Regions from separate parts of the Asticcacaulis excentricus CB 48 genome, predicted to be linked through region 2. Evidence: riboswitches for the same ligand, from Rfam matches in the RefSeq annotation. Region 2 holds a riboswitch; the other holds the start of a gene.
The links. Region 2 has a riboswitch for cobalamin ahead of ASTEX_RS08270 (TonB-dependent receptor plug domain-containing protein). Riboswitches for the same ligand answer to the same signal wherever they lie in the genome.
Positions count from the first base shown of each region.

Region 1: another riboswitch for cobalamin. It lies ahead of ASTEX_RS03145 (DUF1852 domain-containing protein); the one in region 2 lies ahead of ASTEX_RS08270 (TonB-dependent receptor plug domain-containing protein).

Region 1 covers NC_014816.1:672,396-679,352, reverse strand. The annotation lists gene ASTEX_RS03165 (glycoside hydrolase family 43 protein) at 1-865, shown strand, start outside; gene mobA (molybdenum cofactor guanylyltransferase) at 894-1,439, shown strand; gene ASTEX_RS03155 (SLC13 family permease) at 1,514-3,259, shown strand; gene ASTEX_RS03150 (methionine synthase) at 3,256-4,284, opposite strand; gene ASTEX_RS03145 (DUF1852 domain-containing protein) at 4,302-5,306, opposite strand; cobalamin riboswitch at 5,408-5,599, opposite strand; gene ASTEX_RS03140 (hypothetical protein) at 5,720-6,910, opposite strand.
Region 2 covers NC_014816.1:1,788,535-1,795,491, forward strand. The annotation lists gene cysT (sulfate ABC transporter permease subunit CysT) at 1-21, shown strand, start outside; gene cysW (sulfate ABC transporter permease subunit CysW) at 24-869, shown strand; gene ASTEX_RS08250 (sulfate/molybdate ABC transporter ATP-binding protein) at 881-1,915, shown strand; gene ASTEX_RS08255 (hypothetical protein) at 1,916-2,233, opposite strand; gene ASTEX_RS08260 (SDR family NAD(P)-dependent oxidoreductase) at 2,296-3,015, opposite strand; gene ASTEX_RS08265 (TetR/AcrR family transcriptional regulator) at 3,172-3,738, shown strand; cobalamin riboswitch at 3,798-3,986, shown strand; gene ASTEX_RS08270 (TonB-dependent receptor plug domain-containing protein) at 4,200-6,029, shown strand; gene ASTEX_RS08275 (hypothetical protein) at 6,050-6,595, opposite strand; gene ASTEX_RS08280 (aminopeptidase P family protein) at 6,677-6,957, shown strand, end outside.

The DNA of each region.
Region 1 (6,957 bases), 1.1 Mb from region 2:
GACCCAGCGTGTGATCGGGCCGGAATCGACGGCGACGACGACGCTGGATGCCAAAGGGCTGAAAGACGGCGACGTGGCCGGTCTGGGCCTGCTCAACATTCCCTATTACTGGCTGGGCGTCGTGCGCGACGGTAAGGCCTATCGCCTGCGCTTTTATGATCAGCTGACCCACAAAACCATTGAGGCGGCCCTGCCGGGACCGCGCGTGCAGTTGCGCGTCAGCGGCAATTACGACAGCGAACTGTCGCAGTTCAGCTACTCCACCGATGGCCAGACCTTCACGCCGATTGGCGGTGAAGTGCGCACCGCCTACCAGTTGCGCACCTTTCAAGGGGTACGCTTCGCACTGTTTGCCTTCAACGAAAAAGGGATGAACGGCGGGCAGGCGGATTTTGACGATTTCCGCGTCGATGAGCCATTGGCAGACCGCTCGCAGAACCTCCCGGTCGGCAAGATCGTGACCATCCGAAACTTCGCCAATGATCAGCCGATGTGGGCCAATCCGCATGGTATGCTGCACTTCGCCGCCAATGGCTCGAAGGAGGCCGCCAGCCCCGGCGTGCGCTTCCGAGTCCACGATCGCGGGCAGGGACGCGTGGCGTTGGAGGCCATGGATGGCAGTGGCTTTCTGACCGTTGTCGGGCTGGGCCTGTCGTCAGATGTGCGGCTGATGAAGACGGAGACGCCGGACAGCCTGTTCCAGTGGCAGGACATGCTTCGCAAACAGTTCATGCTAATGTCGCTGCGCACGCACCGTTATCTCGGCCTTGACGTGCGCACCGGCGAGCCCTACGCCGCCGACTGGCCCGGTGCTGATCCCGACCGCAAAGACGGTACGGTGCTGGTGTGGGAAGAGGTAAAGTAACGCGAAACCCTTTTGGAGGTCAGACCCCATGTCCCTTGCCGGTATTGTGCTTTGTGGGGGTAAATCACGGCGCATGGGCGTGGACAAGGCGGGCCTGATTTTCAACGGCCAGACGTGGCTGGAGGTCGCTGCCAACACCCTAACAGCGGCGGGGGCGGCGCATATCCTCTATAGCGGACGTCCCGACCTGCCCGGCGGTCTGGGTGATCCGGTCGCGGACAGCGGCCCGGCAGGTGGCGTGTTGGCCGCCCTGATGCAGGTCGGCGTGGATGTGGAGCAGGTCTTGTGTGTACCCGTCGATATGCCCGAACTGTCGCCCGATACCCTGCGTCTGCTGGCCGCGCACAAGGGCGTAGGCGCCTATTTTGAAGGGGAGCCCCTGCCCTTTGCCCTGCGCCTGAGCCCGGCGGTCCTTACGGCCGCCCGCCAGTGTGTGACCACCGCCGCGCGCGCGCCGTCGTTGCGCGCCCTCTTACGGCAGGTGGGCTGCGTCGAAATCCCGGTCCCGCCGGGTCTGAACTTGCGCAACCTGAACACGCCGCAGGACGTCGCGGCCCTTAAGCCCCGCGCCTGAGGACATTCCCTATCGCGCCTTTACCAGTGTTGCGGGCAGTAGAGAGACCCTGCCTTCGACCGGACCACCGCTGAATGGACTTAAGCCCCTTTGTTTCGCCCGCCCTCATCAGTGCACTGATCCTGGCCGGGGCCCTAGTGCTGTTTGTCACCGAACGGGTGCGCCACGACCTGATCGCCGTTTTGGCCCTGCTGGCCGGACTGATCGCTGGCGTCGTCAAGCCTGAGGACGCCTTGAGCGGCTTCGGCGACCCTGCCGTGGTGGCGGTCGCCGCCGTTCTGATCGTTGGTCGCACGCTGGAACTGAGTGGCGTGGCGGGTAAACTGGCGCGCTACATCATGTTCGGCAAGGCGACCTACAGCCTGCAAATGGCCATGCTGATGTCCGTCGGCGCGTTGTTGTCGGCCTTCATGAACAATATCGCCGCTCTGGTCATCGTCATGCCGCTGGGGGCGGAGATCGCGCGTCAAAACAAGAAGGCTGTCGGAACCATCCTGATGCCGCTGGCCTTTGCTACAATCATGGGCGGCATGATCACCCTGATCGGTACCCCGGCCAATATGATTTTGTCCTCGGTGCGCGAGGAGCGGCTGGGTCAGGGCTTCGGGTTCTTCTCCATGGCACCGGTGGGCATCGCTGTGGCCGTGGTCGGTATCGTCTATCTGGCCGTCATCGGCTGGCGTCTGCTGCCGCCGCGCCGCGGCACGATGGAAGGCCACGCCGCCCCATGGAAGGTGTTTGAACTCACCCTCACCCATGCCGTTGAACTCAGCCGCCACGCCCTGTCGAAACAGTTGCACGCCAGCCGCACGCGCCTACTGCGCCTCATCCGCCGCGACAAGATCATTGACTGGCCGGAAGAGGATCGCCTGAAACGCGGCGACAAGCTGCTCCTTCTGTCGCGTTATATGCCCGGAGACGTGGCTGACAGTCTGGACGTCAAGACCGCCGCGCCCCTGCCGGCCGAGCACGAGGTGACAGCACACATGGTCGTGGCGCACGGTTCCCCCATTATCGGTGAACGCTACGATGCCATCACTCACCGCAGCGGCGGCGCGCTGAATGTCACGGCCGGCGGACCACGCGCCGCGCGCCTGAAACAGCCGCTCGGGGGCATCATCCTGCAAGGCGGCGATCAGTTATTTATCCGCGGTCAGGCCGCTGATATTGCGCGATTTGGCACGCAACAACGCCTGCTGGAAATCGATCGTGCCGACACCGCCCCCGTTAATATCCGCGCGGCGATCCAGACGGTCGGCATCTTCGTTCTGGCCATCGCGGTGACCGTGCTGTTCGACGTCTCCCCCGCTCTGACCTTTCTCGCAGCGGCGGCGGCCATGGCGGCCCTGCGGCTAATCCCCGCCCCGGAAATCTATAAGTCCATCGACTGGAGCGTGATCGTCCTGCTGGCGGCCATGATCCCGGTGGGGCAGAGCTTTGAAACCTCAGGTGCGGCGAAAATGGTCGCTGATGCATTGGCGGGCGGGCTTAAGGGCGCGCCCCTGATCGCCTGCATCGCGGCGGTTTGCGGCCTCACCCTGTTCCTGACCATCCTGCTCAACAATGTCGCCACGGCGCTGATCATGGGCCCGCTGGCCATTCAGCTGGCGCAAATACTCCATGTGTCACCCGACGCCCTACTGCTGGCCGTTCTGGTCGGCACCTCGTCAGACTTCCTGACTCCCATCGGGCATCAGAACAATTTGCTGGTCATGGCACCGGGCGGCTATCGCTTCACCGACTATGCACGGGCAGGCGCGCTTCTGGCGGTGCTGGTCGTGGCCACCACCGCCTTTGTCCTCAGCGCGAGTTTTGGTTAGGCCATAAGCTCCCTGCGCACGATTGCCGCCCCGGCCCCCAGCGCCCGCAGCTTACCCGTAGCGACGTCGCGCGGCAGAGGGGCCATACCGCAATTGGTGCAGGGATAGAGCTTGTCGGCATCGACAAATTGCAAGGCCTTGCGCAAGGTGTCGGCCACCTCTTCAGGCGTCTCGATGACAGAACTGGCCACATCAATGGCCCCGACCATCACCTTCTTGCCGCGTATCAACTCGATAAGCTCCATCGGCACGCGCGAATTGTGACATTCCAGCGAAATGATATCGAGGCTGGAGGTTTGCAGTTTGGGAAAGGCCTCTTCATACTGCCGCCACTGCGACCCCAGCGTCTTTTTCCATTCGGCATTGGCTTTGATGCCGTAGCCGTAGCAGATGTGCACGGCCGTCTCACACCTTAGGCCCTCGGCAGCCTTTTCGAGCGCCGCCACGCCCCAGTCATTGACCTCATTGAAGAAGACATTGAAAGCGGGCTCATCGAACTGGATAATATCAACACCCGCAGCCTCCAGCTCTCTGGCCTCCTGATTGAGTATTTCAGCAAACGCCCAGGCCAGTTTTTCGCGGCTCTTGTAGTGGGCGTCAAACAGGGTATCGACCATGGTCATCGGCCCCGGCAACGCCCATTTGATGGGCTGTTTCGTCTGCTGACGCAGGAATCGGGCGTCTTCGACAAAGACCGGTCGGGGGCGTGAGACCGCCCCCAACACCGTCGGCACGCTGGCTTCGTAACGGTCACGGATACGGACGGTTTCGCGCTTTGAGAAATCGACGCCGTCGAGGTGTTCGATGAAGGTAGTGACAAAGTGCTGACGCGTCTGTTCGCCGTCGCTGACGATTTCAATACCCGCCTGAATCTGATCATCCAGCGCCAGACGCAGGGCGTCTCGCTTGCCCTCGCTCAGGGCCTCAGCTTGCAGTTTCCATGGCGACCAAAGGGTTTGCGGCTCGGCCAGCCAAGACGGTTTCGGCAGACTGCCGGCGGTGGACGGGGGAAGGAGTAAAGCCATCAGAATTACCTCACGAGTCAAGCGTAATGTGCGGACCACTGCTCAAGCAGGGTGCGGTACGGGGTGATGAAGTGCGCCTCGGCAAAGCGCCCCTGTTCGACGGCCAGACGGCTGCGTTCTTCGCGGTCATAGACCACCTGGGTCAGCGAATAGTCGGGGTGTTGCAGGCTAGGCTGATAGACCGCACCGGCGGCCGCATTCGCGTTGTAGATTTCCGGGCGATAGATCTTCTGAAAGCTCTCCATGGTGCTGATCGTGCTGATCAGTTCCAGAGACGTGTAGTCAGAGAGCAGGTCGCCGAAGAAATAGAAGGCCAGCGGCGCGACGCTGCCCGGCGGCATGAAGAAGCGCACCGTTAATCCCATTTTCCGGAAATATATATCCGTCAGCGACTCGTCGTTTTGCTCGTATTCAACGCCCAGTATCGGGTGGTACGTGTTCGTCCGCCTATAGGTCTTACTGTTGGCGACGCTCAGGCAGATGACGGGCGGCTTGTGAAACTGCGCCTTATAAGTTGGCGACCGAACGAAGCTGAGAAACAGGTGGCCGTGCAGGTCTCCGAAGTTGGGCGGCAGGCTGAAGTCAGGGCGGTCCCGGTTGTGCGCGGGCAGCACGACGCTGAAATCGTAGTCGCGCACAAAGGACGACAGGTTGTTGCCCGTCATGCCTGCGATGCTTGAGGAGGTGTGACGATCAAGAATGGTCGTGTTTAGGATTTCGAGCAACGGAAAACGGTCATTGGTCGCCCGATCCGGCAGGTCTATCTCGACCGAAATGATATCGAGTTCGATGGCGTAACGGTCAGCGTTCGGGTTATCCCAATGGGCCAGCGCGTTGAAGCGATTATCGATCATGCGCAAAGCGTTGCGCAGGTTTTGCTGGCGGGTATCGCCTCTGGCCAGATTGGCGAAATTGGTGGTTAGGCGCGTGGTTTGCGACGGCGTGTAGTGCTCATTGAAGCGAAGGCGCCGCAGGGTAAAATCGAAGTCTGAGAGCGGCGCGACTGGCGAAGAGTGTGACACGGTATTCCCCGTTACTGTGGGGGAGCGCTTTGGGCACAGGTCCGCGATCCCGCGTCAGGCCGCAGGGCAAAGGACTCATGCCCGTGGCCCTCCGCCCGGGATGACAGATGCGGTCAGTGGCAGGTCTCCTGGCTTGCGGGTCACGGTTTCGAGCCACCTTCTCAGGGCGCACCCTAATGGTCTTTCGGATCGACACTCACCGCCTACAGTTGCGGGGGCAGCACCGGGTTTGGACCGGCTTCCCTCTTAGCCACGCCTCATGAGAGGCGCGGACCGCTGACAGCCGGACATTAGACGGGCAAAGCGACGGAGTCAATAATCATATAAACATATCTTTATATGCTTATATTCTTCTCAAATTAAAAGGCGTAAGCTCTCGCCATCGCCTTTTGTGCCCCTTTACAGAGCCTCGTTTACCCCGCTGGGATACTGGCGCGCAGAAACCCCGAGGTCGTCACGCTGAAGCTGGGGCGATCCTCGAACAGGTAGTTAAGCCCGCTTTCAAAGTCCATCAGCACATCAGCATATTCAACCGGCTTCATCGGCTTGCCCGACTGAATGGCGCGGTTCATACGGAAGCTCCAGAAGGCCGCGATATGGTCCAGCGTACCGATAATCTCACCCAGTTCGGTGAAGAGGCCGGAGCCATTGAGCAGGAAGCGCTTGAACGGCCCTGGCTTGTTGTGGCTGACCAGATCGGCATAGGCCATATCGTAGATTTTCAGCACGTCATAGGCCTGATTGAGCGCACGCGCCATGCCGCGTGCCAGACGCAGCCGGGCGCTGAGGATGTAGTCCGTTACGCGTTCGTCGCTGACGCCGAAGGGCTGATAGGTGCCGATCCCGGCGAGGACCTCGCGCAGGCGGTCCTGAAGCTCAAGGTAACGCCACTTGTAATAGAGGAAACCGCGCCAGGCGAAGACACCTTCGGCGAATTCCGTATCGGACATGCGGAACGTCTCTTTCAGCGGCCACAGTTCGCGATCAAGCTGATCGGAGAGGATTTTGTTGCCGAGCTTCATCGAGGCCCCGACATAGTGATCGCCCAGCGCCGTATTGACCAGCCGCTCAATTTCGCTGGAAGTAAACTGCATCATTCGCGACAGATCGGCGGGCGACAGGCGCAGATAGATACCCGCCGGACGATGGCCGTTGCGCGCCAGAGTTTCACGCACGAGAAACGGGTCGAGCGACGGCAACTGATCCAGACGGCGCAGGATTTTTATGTCGGGATTCTTGTCGAAATCGCTGATCGACAGATAATCCCGCGCCAGTTGCTCGAAACCAATCTGGTTGATGAAGATGCTGGACGCCCCCAGACGCAGATCAAAATGATCATACGGCAAGATGATCTTGGTCACGGTGCGACGGGTGCCGTGATAAAAGTGCCGCTCGTTGAGACGCAGGGTGTGTTTGAGGATGATGCATCGGTTGAGAAGTGAGGACTGAAAGAAGGGATTGTCCCCATAGTCCTCATCTTTGTGATGCAGGCGGTAGACCCGCGACAGGTTAAGTACGCGCGTTGAGGCGGCCGTTTGACCCAGATTGGCCAGATTGCGGTATTCGCGGATGACGCGGTTCGCCTGATCCGGGCCGCGGGTCATCTTGTAATTTCGGCGGGCCGTTGAAACCATGACTATCCGTTAGACAC
Region 2 (6,957 bases):
TCGCGCCGGGGACGCGCTTGAACATGAGAGCCCGCGCCCCCGAAAAACCCAAGACCCCCGCCGCCTTTCTGCTGATGACGCTGGCCGCCGTGTGGATGGCGCTGGTCATCGTCCTTCCGCTGGTCAATGTGCTGGCCGAAGCCTTCAAGCAGGGCATTCAGCCCTATCTGTCAGCGATCGTGCAGCCTGACGCCCTGAGCGCCATCCGGCTGACCCTGACGGTCGCCGCCATCGCTGTGCCTCTCAATGCCGTCTTCGGTATCGCGGCTGCCTGGTGCGTGACGCGCTTTGATTTTTCCGGCAAGGGTCTGCTGTTGTCGGTGCTCGACCTGCCATTCACCATCTCGCCGGTCATTTCAGGCATGGTGTGGGTGTTGCTGTTCGGGGCCCACGGCTGGTTCGCCAGCGTGCTCGAAGCCAGTAATGTCAAGATCATCTACGCCCTGCCCGGCCTCGTCATCGCCACTGTGCTGGTTACCCTACCCTTTGTGGCGCGCGAGTTGATCCCGCTGATGCAGGATCAGGGCACGGACGAAGAAATCGCTGCCGTAACGCTGGGGGCTTCGGGCTGGGACGTCTTCTTTCGTATCACCTTGCCCAATATCAAATGGGCCCTGACCTATGGCGTGCTTCTGTGTACCGCGAGGGCCATGGGTGAATTTGGCGCCGTGTCGGTCGTGTCGGGCCATATTCGCGGCCTGACCAACACCCTGCCCCTGCACATCGAAGTGCTCTACAACGAATATGACAGTGTGGGGGCCTTTGGGGCCGCGACGCTGCTGGCGGGTCTGGCGCTTGTGACGCTGGTCCTGAAAACCCTGCTGGAATGGCGCTTCGGTGACGAACTGGCCGCCAACCGCCGCCACTGATTGAGCTTTTTATGTCTTTAGTCGTCAAAAACATTACCAAACGCTTCAGCGACTTCGCCGCGCTCAACGACGTGTCGTTCGAAGCCCAGCCGGGCGAGTTTCTGGCCCTGCTGGGCCCATCAGGTTCGGGCAAGACGACGCTTCTGCGCCTGCTAGCCGGGCTCGATCGTCCGGATACAGGCAGTATCGACTTCGATGGTCTCGATTACCTGACGCTTTCGGCGCGTGATCGCCGCGTCGGCATGGTGTTTCAGTCTTACGCCCTGTTCCGCCACATGACCGTGGCCCAGAACATCGCCTTTGGCCTCAATGTGCGCCCGGCAAAGGAGCGCCCGTCAAAGGCCGAGATTCAGGCCACGGTGCAGCGCCTTTTGAAACTGATCCAGCTCGAAGACCTCGGCAAGCGCTACCCCAGCCAGCTTTCGGGTGGGCAACGCCAGCGCGTCGCGCTGGCGCGCGCTCTGGCCATCAATCCGCGTATTCTGCTGCTTGATGAACCCTTTGGCGCGCTGGATGCGCTGGTGCGTAAGGATCTGCGCCGCTGGCTGCGCCGCATTCACGATGAGACGGGCGTCACGACCCTCTTTGTGACCCACGATCAGGAAGAGGCGCTCGACCTTGCCGACCGTGTGGTGGTGCTGAAAGACGGCCAGATCGAACAGATTGGCGAGCCGCTGGAGCTTTATCGCCATCCGCAGTCGGCCTTTGTCTTCGATTTTCTGGGCACGTCGAATCAGGTGCCGGCCAGCCTGTCGGAAGGCGTGGCCGATTTCGGCGGCTTCAGCGCTCCGGTCGTCAGCCCGAGGTCTCTCAGAGGCGCGCAGACCGTGCGTTTCCGCCCCTTCGATACGCATCTGCATCGCGAGGGGCCAGGCTTTGAAGCCAAAGTGCTGTCCCTCCTGCCCGCCGGGGCCAATCTGCGTCTGGAACTACAAAGCGCGACAGGTCAGGTGTTCGAAACCCAGCACGCTCACGACTCAGAGGCCTCTGACCTACGCCTGAACGACACGGTCTTTCTGCGCCCGTCGAAGGTGTATGCGTTTTGATCATTCGTCAAAGAACACCTTAACCACCGTGCAATCCGTAGGATCAATGATCGCATGTCCTGAGCCCCCCACGGAAAAGTTGGGCAGCTGGTAATAGACATCAACCTTATCCTTTCTGGGCTCCACTACCAATCGCTCCTCGACATGAGCAGCCTTATATCCCGGTACTTGAGCCTCTATAGCTCGCGCCCCAATAGCGAGGTAGTCGCATCGCTTAGCTACCTCAGGAGACATCGGGCTAATCTCAGGGTATTTGACCGCTTTCTCGCATCCTCCGAGGCCGCACACAGCCAGAAGAACCCCGCCAAACATCTTCATTTAGCTCTCCCTTATCGACTCAATCGTAGATAAAAAAGCCCTTCCGAGGAAGGGCTTATCTGTTACTCCGCTCCGGCCATTGCCGCCTCAAGAGCCGGTGCATTGGTACGCCACGTATCGCCGATATGATCCGCCACCGGGTCAGTGAAGATATATTCCTCACCCGCTTGCAGACCCTCAACTATGCGTTTGGCCGCGGTTTCCGGCGTTGCCTTTTGCATAGGAATATCGCGCGCCAGATCGGTGTCGATTGGACCGGGGAATATACCCAGCACCTTGACGCCCGTGCCTTTCAGGCCCGCCCGCGCCGACTGCGTGACCGACAACAATGCCGCCTTGGACGCCGAATAGCCGCCCAAAGACGCAGCGGCGACAAGGCCCACGACGCTTATGACATTGGCAATCGTACCTGAGCCCTTGGCAACCAGCTTCGGCGCAAACGCGCGCATGACCCGCAGTGTCCCATAGAGGTTGGTGTCGAAATCGGCAGCGACCACGTCCAGCGGGCTGTTAAGCACGTCCGAAAACACCGCCGTTCCGGCATTGTTGACCACAATATCGACATCCCCCGCCGCTTCGGCGACAGCGGTCACTTGAGCTTCATTGGTAATATCAAGCGCCAGCGGCACGACACGCGGGTCCGCAAAATCCGGCAGAGAGGCGGGGTTACGCGCCGCGGCATAGACCTTTTTGACGTCGTGGGTGAGCAGTGCGCGCACCGTGGCGGCACCAATGCCGCGATTGGCACCGGTAACGAGAATGACTTGGTTGGAGAGGGACATAACAGGCTCCTAGGTTTCATGCTTAAAAAGTAAACAGATCTGTTTACATGTCGCCGATGTAAACCGATCTGTTTACTTTTGCAAGCCGGCAGGCTATAATTTTTGCTCACCGGCCACTCCACAAGCTTCCCGCCCCTTGCTGTTAAAAGCCCTCTCATGACCAAACCGCAAAAAAAACAGGATATTATCAACCACGCTTTTGAGCTGTTCTATGATCACGGCTTCGGTCTGGGCGTCGATACGCTGATGGCCGATACCGGCATTTCCAAACGCACCCTGTATAAATACTTCCCGTCCAAGGAGGCGCTGATCGCCGAACTGGTCGATCACTACCGCGAACAATCCCTTCCGCAACTGCGCGCCGGGGTCGAAGCGCTGAGCCCCGATCCGAAGGGGCGCCTGATGGCCCTGTTCGATCTGCGCCAGAGCCTGTTTGCCAGAGGTTGTTTCCGTGGTTGTCTGGCCATCTCGGCGCGTCAGGAATTTGGCGGCCGTCAGCCGGAAATTGAGGCCGCCGCCACAGCCATGTTCGCCGATATGCACGCCCTCGTCCGTGAACTGAGCGCCCTTTCCGGCCATGCAAACCCCGACGCTCTGACCGATCAGGCGATGGTGCTGTTCAATGGCGCGGTTGTCGCCGCTCAGGCGACGCGCAACCCGGCCCCCTTCGACACGGCCAAGTCGGTGCTGCGGGTCTTGTTAGGCACAGATACCGCGTCCTAAGCGCCACACTTGCCTTTATACACGCGCCCCGCGCTTGACCTTCTCGTCCTGCTCCCCTACCCCGACACTGTGCAGACGGTGCCGCAGAGATGCGGCTTAAAAGGGAAGCAGGTGCAAGGCCTGCGCTGTCCCCGCAACTGTAAGCGTCGAGTGTTCCGCCATATGCCACTGGTTGTCTTTGTACCGGGAAGGCGGCGAAACGCGCCTGAGACGCGAGTCAGGAGACCTGCCCCTGCTGTCGTCCTTCGCGTGGTCGGGGTGTGCCACAAGAGCGGATAAGCCTTTGAGCGCTTGCCGAAAGTGTGACGCACTTTTCGGATGAAAAAGCGCTTTAACCAAAATCTAGAGCATGGTTTCGATGCAATCGAAATGCGCTCTGACAAAGGCCTTCCTCAGAGACGATTCGTTGTGCGCGCCGGTCCGTCCGGGGCGCTCGTCCTGTTGTGAATAGGCATAAGATCTTGAAAACCTTCTTTTGCGGCGTCGCGTTTGCCGCCTTCCTCACCTCGCCTGCGCTGGCCGAAGACGCCCCGCAAGAGGTGGTCGTCACCCTGACCCGCGAACCCGTGGCCTTGTCAAAGGTGGGGCAGAGTGTCAGCACGTTTGATGCCGCCGCCATAGAACGCAGTCAATTGGTCTTTCTTAAAGACCTGATCGCCCTCACCCCGTCCGTCTCTATCGCTCAGACCGGCGGTCACGGTCAGGCCGGCACGGCACGCTTTCGCGGCGCCGAAAGCGACCGCAGCCTGTTTATCGTCGATGGCGTGAAGCTGGGCGACCCGTCGATGATAGGAGGCGGGCTAAACCTCGGATTGCTGGCGCTTAACGATGCCGTGCGTGTGGAAATCCTGCGCGGCCCGCTGTCGACCCTGTGGGGCTCTCAGGCCATCGGCGGTGTGGTGTCGGTGACGACCCGCATGCCCCAGGCCCCTTTTGAGGCGCAAGGCTCCATCGAAGGCCTGGATGAATACGTTGTAGGCAAGGCCGGTATCGGCGGCAAGACGGGCCCTTTGAGTTGGCGTCTAGCGGCGTCGTATATCGACGATGACGGCGTGTCGTCGCTGCGCGGAGCGGCGGAAAAGGACGGCTTTACGCAGAAGCACCTCAACACCTATCTGCACTACGCCTTGAGCGACACATCAGGCCTGCGCGCCCGTCTGGCCCGCACCGAAAGCGAGTACGATTTCGACGGCTATAATGCGGCGTTCCAACTGGCCGATACCCGAGACACCGGTTTTCAGAACGAAAATCTGGCCAGCCTCGGCTATTACACGCAAGCCTTTGGCAGCGCGCTGAAGCAGACCTTCACCCTCAGCTACAGCACGACGAAGCGTTCCACCTCTGACCTCGCAAATGCCACCACCTATCCGTTCGAAGGGCGTCAGACCAGCTTCGATTACACCGGAGCTCTGGCCCTGTCGGAGTCGTCCAAACTCGTCTTCGGCGCGTCGAGCGAGCGCTCGCAAGCTATTGCCTCTGGTCTAAACAAGCGCGTCACCCTCAATGGCCTGTTTGCGCAACTGCGTCAGGAGGTGACGCAGGCCCTGACAGTGAACGCCAGCCTGCGCTATGATGATCATTCGGTCTTTGGGGGCAACTCCATCGCTCAGGTAGCCATCGCCTACGCTCTGTCGCCGTCTTTGGTACTGCGCAGCAGCCTCGGTCAGGGTTTCAAGTCCCCCAGCCTGTATCAGCTCTATGACGGCTGGTCAGGCAATCTCAAGCTCAAGCCCGAGGAAGCGACCAATCTCGACGTCGGCGTCGATTATCACGGTACCAACGACAGCCGTCTCGGCGTGTCGCTGTTCGGGCGTAAGACCGACAATCAGATCGACTATGACATGTCGTCCTTCCTCTATGGCAATATCGCCCGCACCAAGGCCTATGGTATCGAATTGGATGGCGAGACGAATCTGACAGCGAACGTGCGCCTGTCGGGCAACTACAGCCACATCGTCGCCCGCGACGATGCCCCGAGCAGCGCGACCTTCCGCAACGATCTGGGCCGTGCACCCCGTCATCTGGCCAATGCCAGCATTGAATGGCAGGCAACGGACGCCCTCGAACTGGGGGCCTCGCTACGCTATGCGGGTAAGTCGTTCGAGAATATCTACAATACCCGTCGACTAAACGCCTACACACTGCTCGATCTGCGCGCCAGCTATGCGCTGAATGAAACGATGACGCTGGTCGCGCGCGTCGAAAACGCTACGGACGAAGACTATGAGACCGCCGCCAACTACGGCTCCGTCGGTCGCCGACTGTGGCTGGGCCTGCGCGCTAAATATTGACTGAAAGAAAGGCCCGGCAGCTAACGTCGGGCCTTTTTGAACTGTTTCTTCTTGTAGCGTTTCTGAGCGTGATAGAGTGCCATATCGGCCACATCGAGGTCTGTCGGGAACGGTCCGCCCCCCTCGTCGTGATATTGCCCGTCCCACGGCTCAGGGCACAGGGCATATTGAAAAGGACGGACATCCGCACGGGTTCGACCGCAGACCGTACAATGGTTGGGTATGCTGGCCGTTGACCAGCGGTTCCACGTATTCTTGATCAGAGACAGTTCACAGCGCGGGCAACGATAGCTGGAACCTATAAAAAAGAGGCACAGGCCTGCGGCAAAAGCCACTGCGTCCCAAATTAGGTCCACATCGCCAAACAGATATCTCAGCGCCAGATTCAAAATCACACCAACGGCGGCAACCCAGATGTTTGCCATAAGACCAACGATTACAGCGCCGCCAGACAGCAGAAACATCCACAGACCGTTCATTCCACCAACCCACACCGTCTGTAACAGAGAGTTCGAGATCAGAAAGAACCCCGTGAACGAGAATCCGATCGTCCATACAAAGCGCATAATCCACCCCTCATAAACTCATGATTTGAAACCAAATCACGCAGGGCTATATAGAGGCAACTGATTTCCAGAGGCCCCACCATGACCGCCGATACCGCCCACACCTTTCAGACCTACAGCGTCACCACCCATCCGTCGCAGGGCGTGACCAACGTCGCTGCATTGCGCGCGCAGTTTGCCGGTCTCGGTATCGACGGCTTTATCGTCCCGCACGAGGACGAGCATCAGAACGAATATCTGCCTGATGCCAATGAACGTCTGGCGTGGGTATCGGGCTTTACCGGCTCAGCCGGTGCGGCCCTGATCCTTAAGGACAAAGCCATCCTGTTTGCCGATGGCCGCTACACCCTGCAATCGCGCGA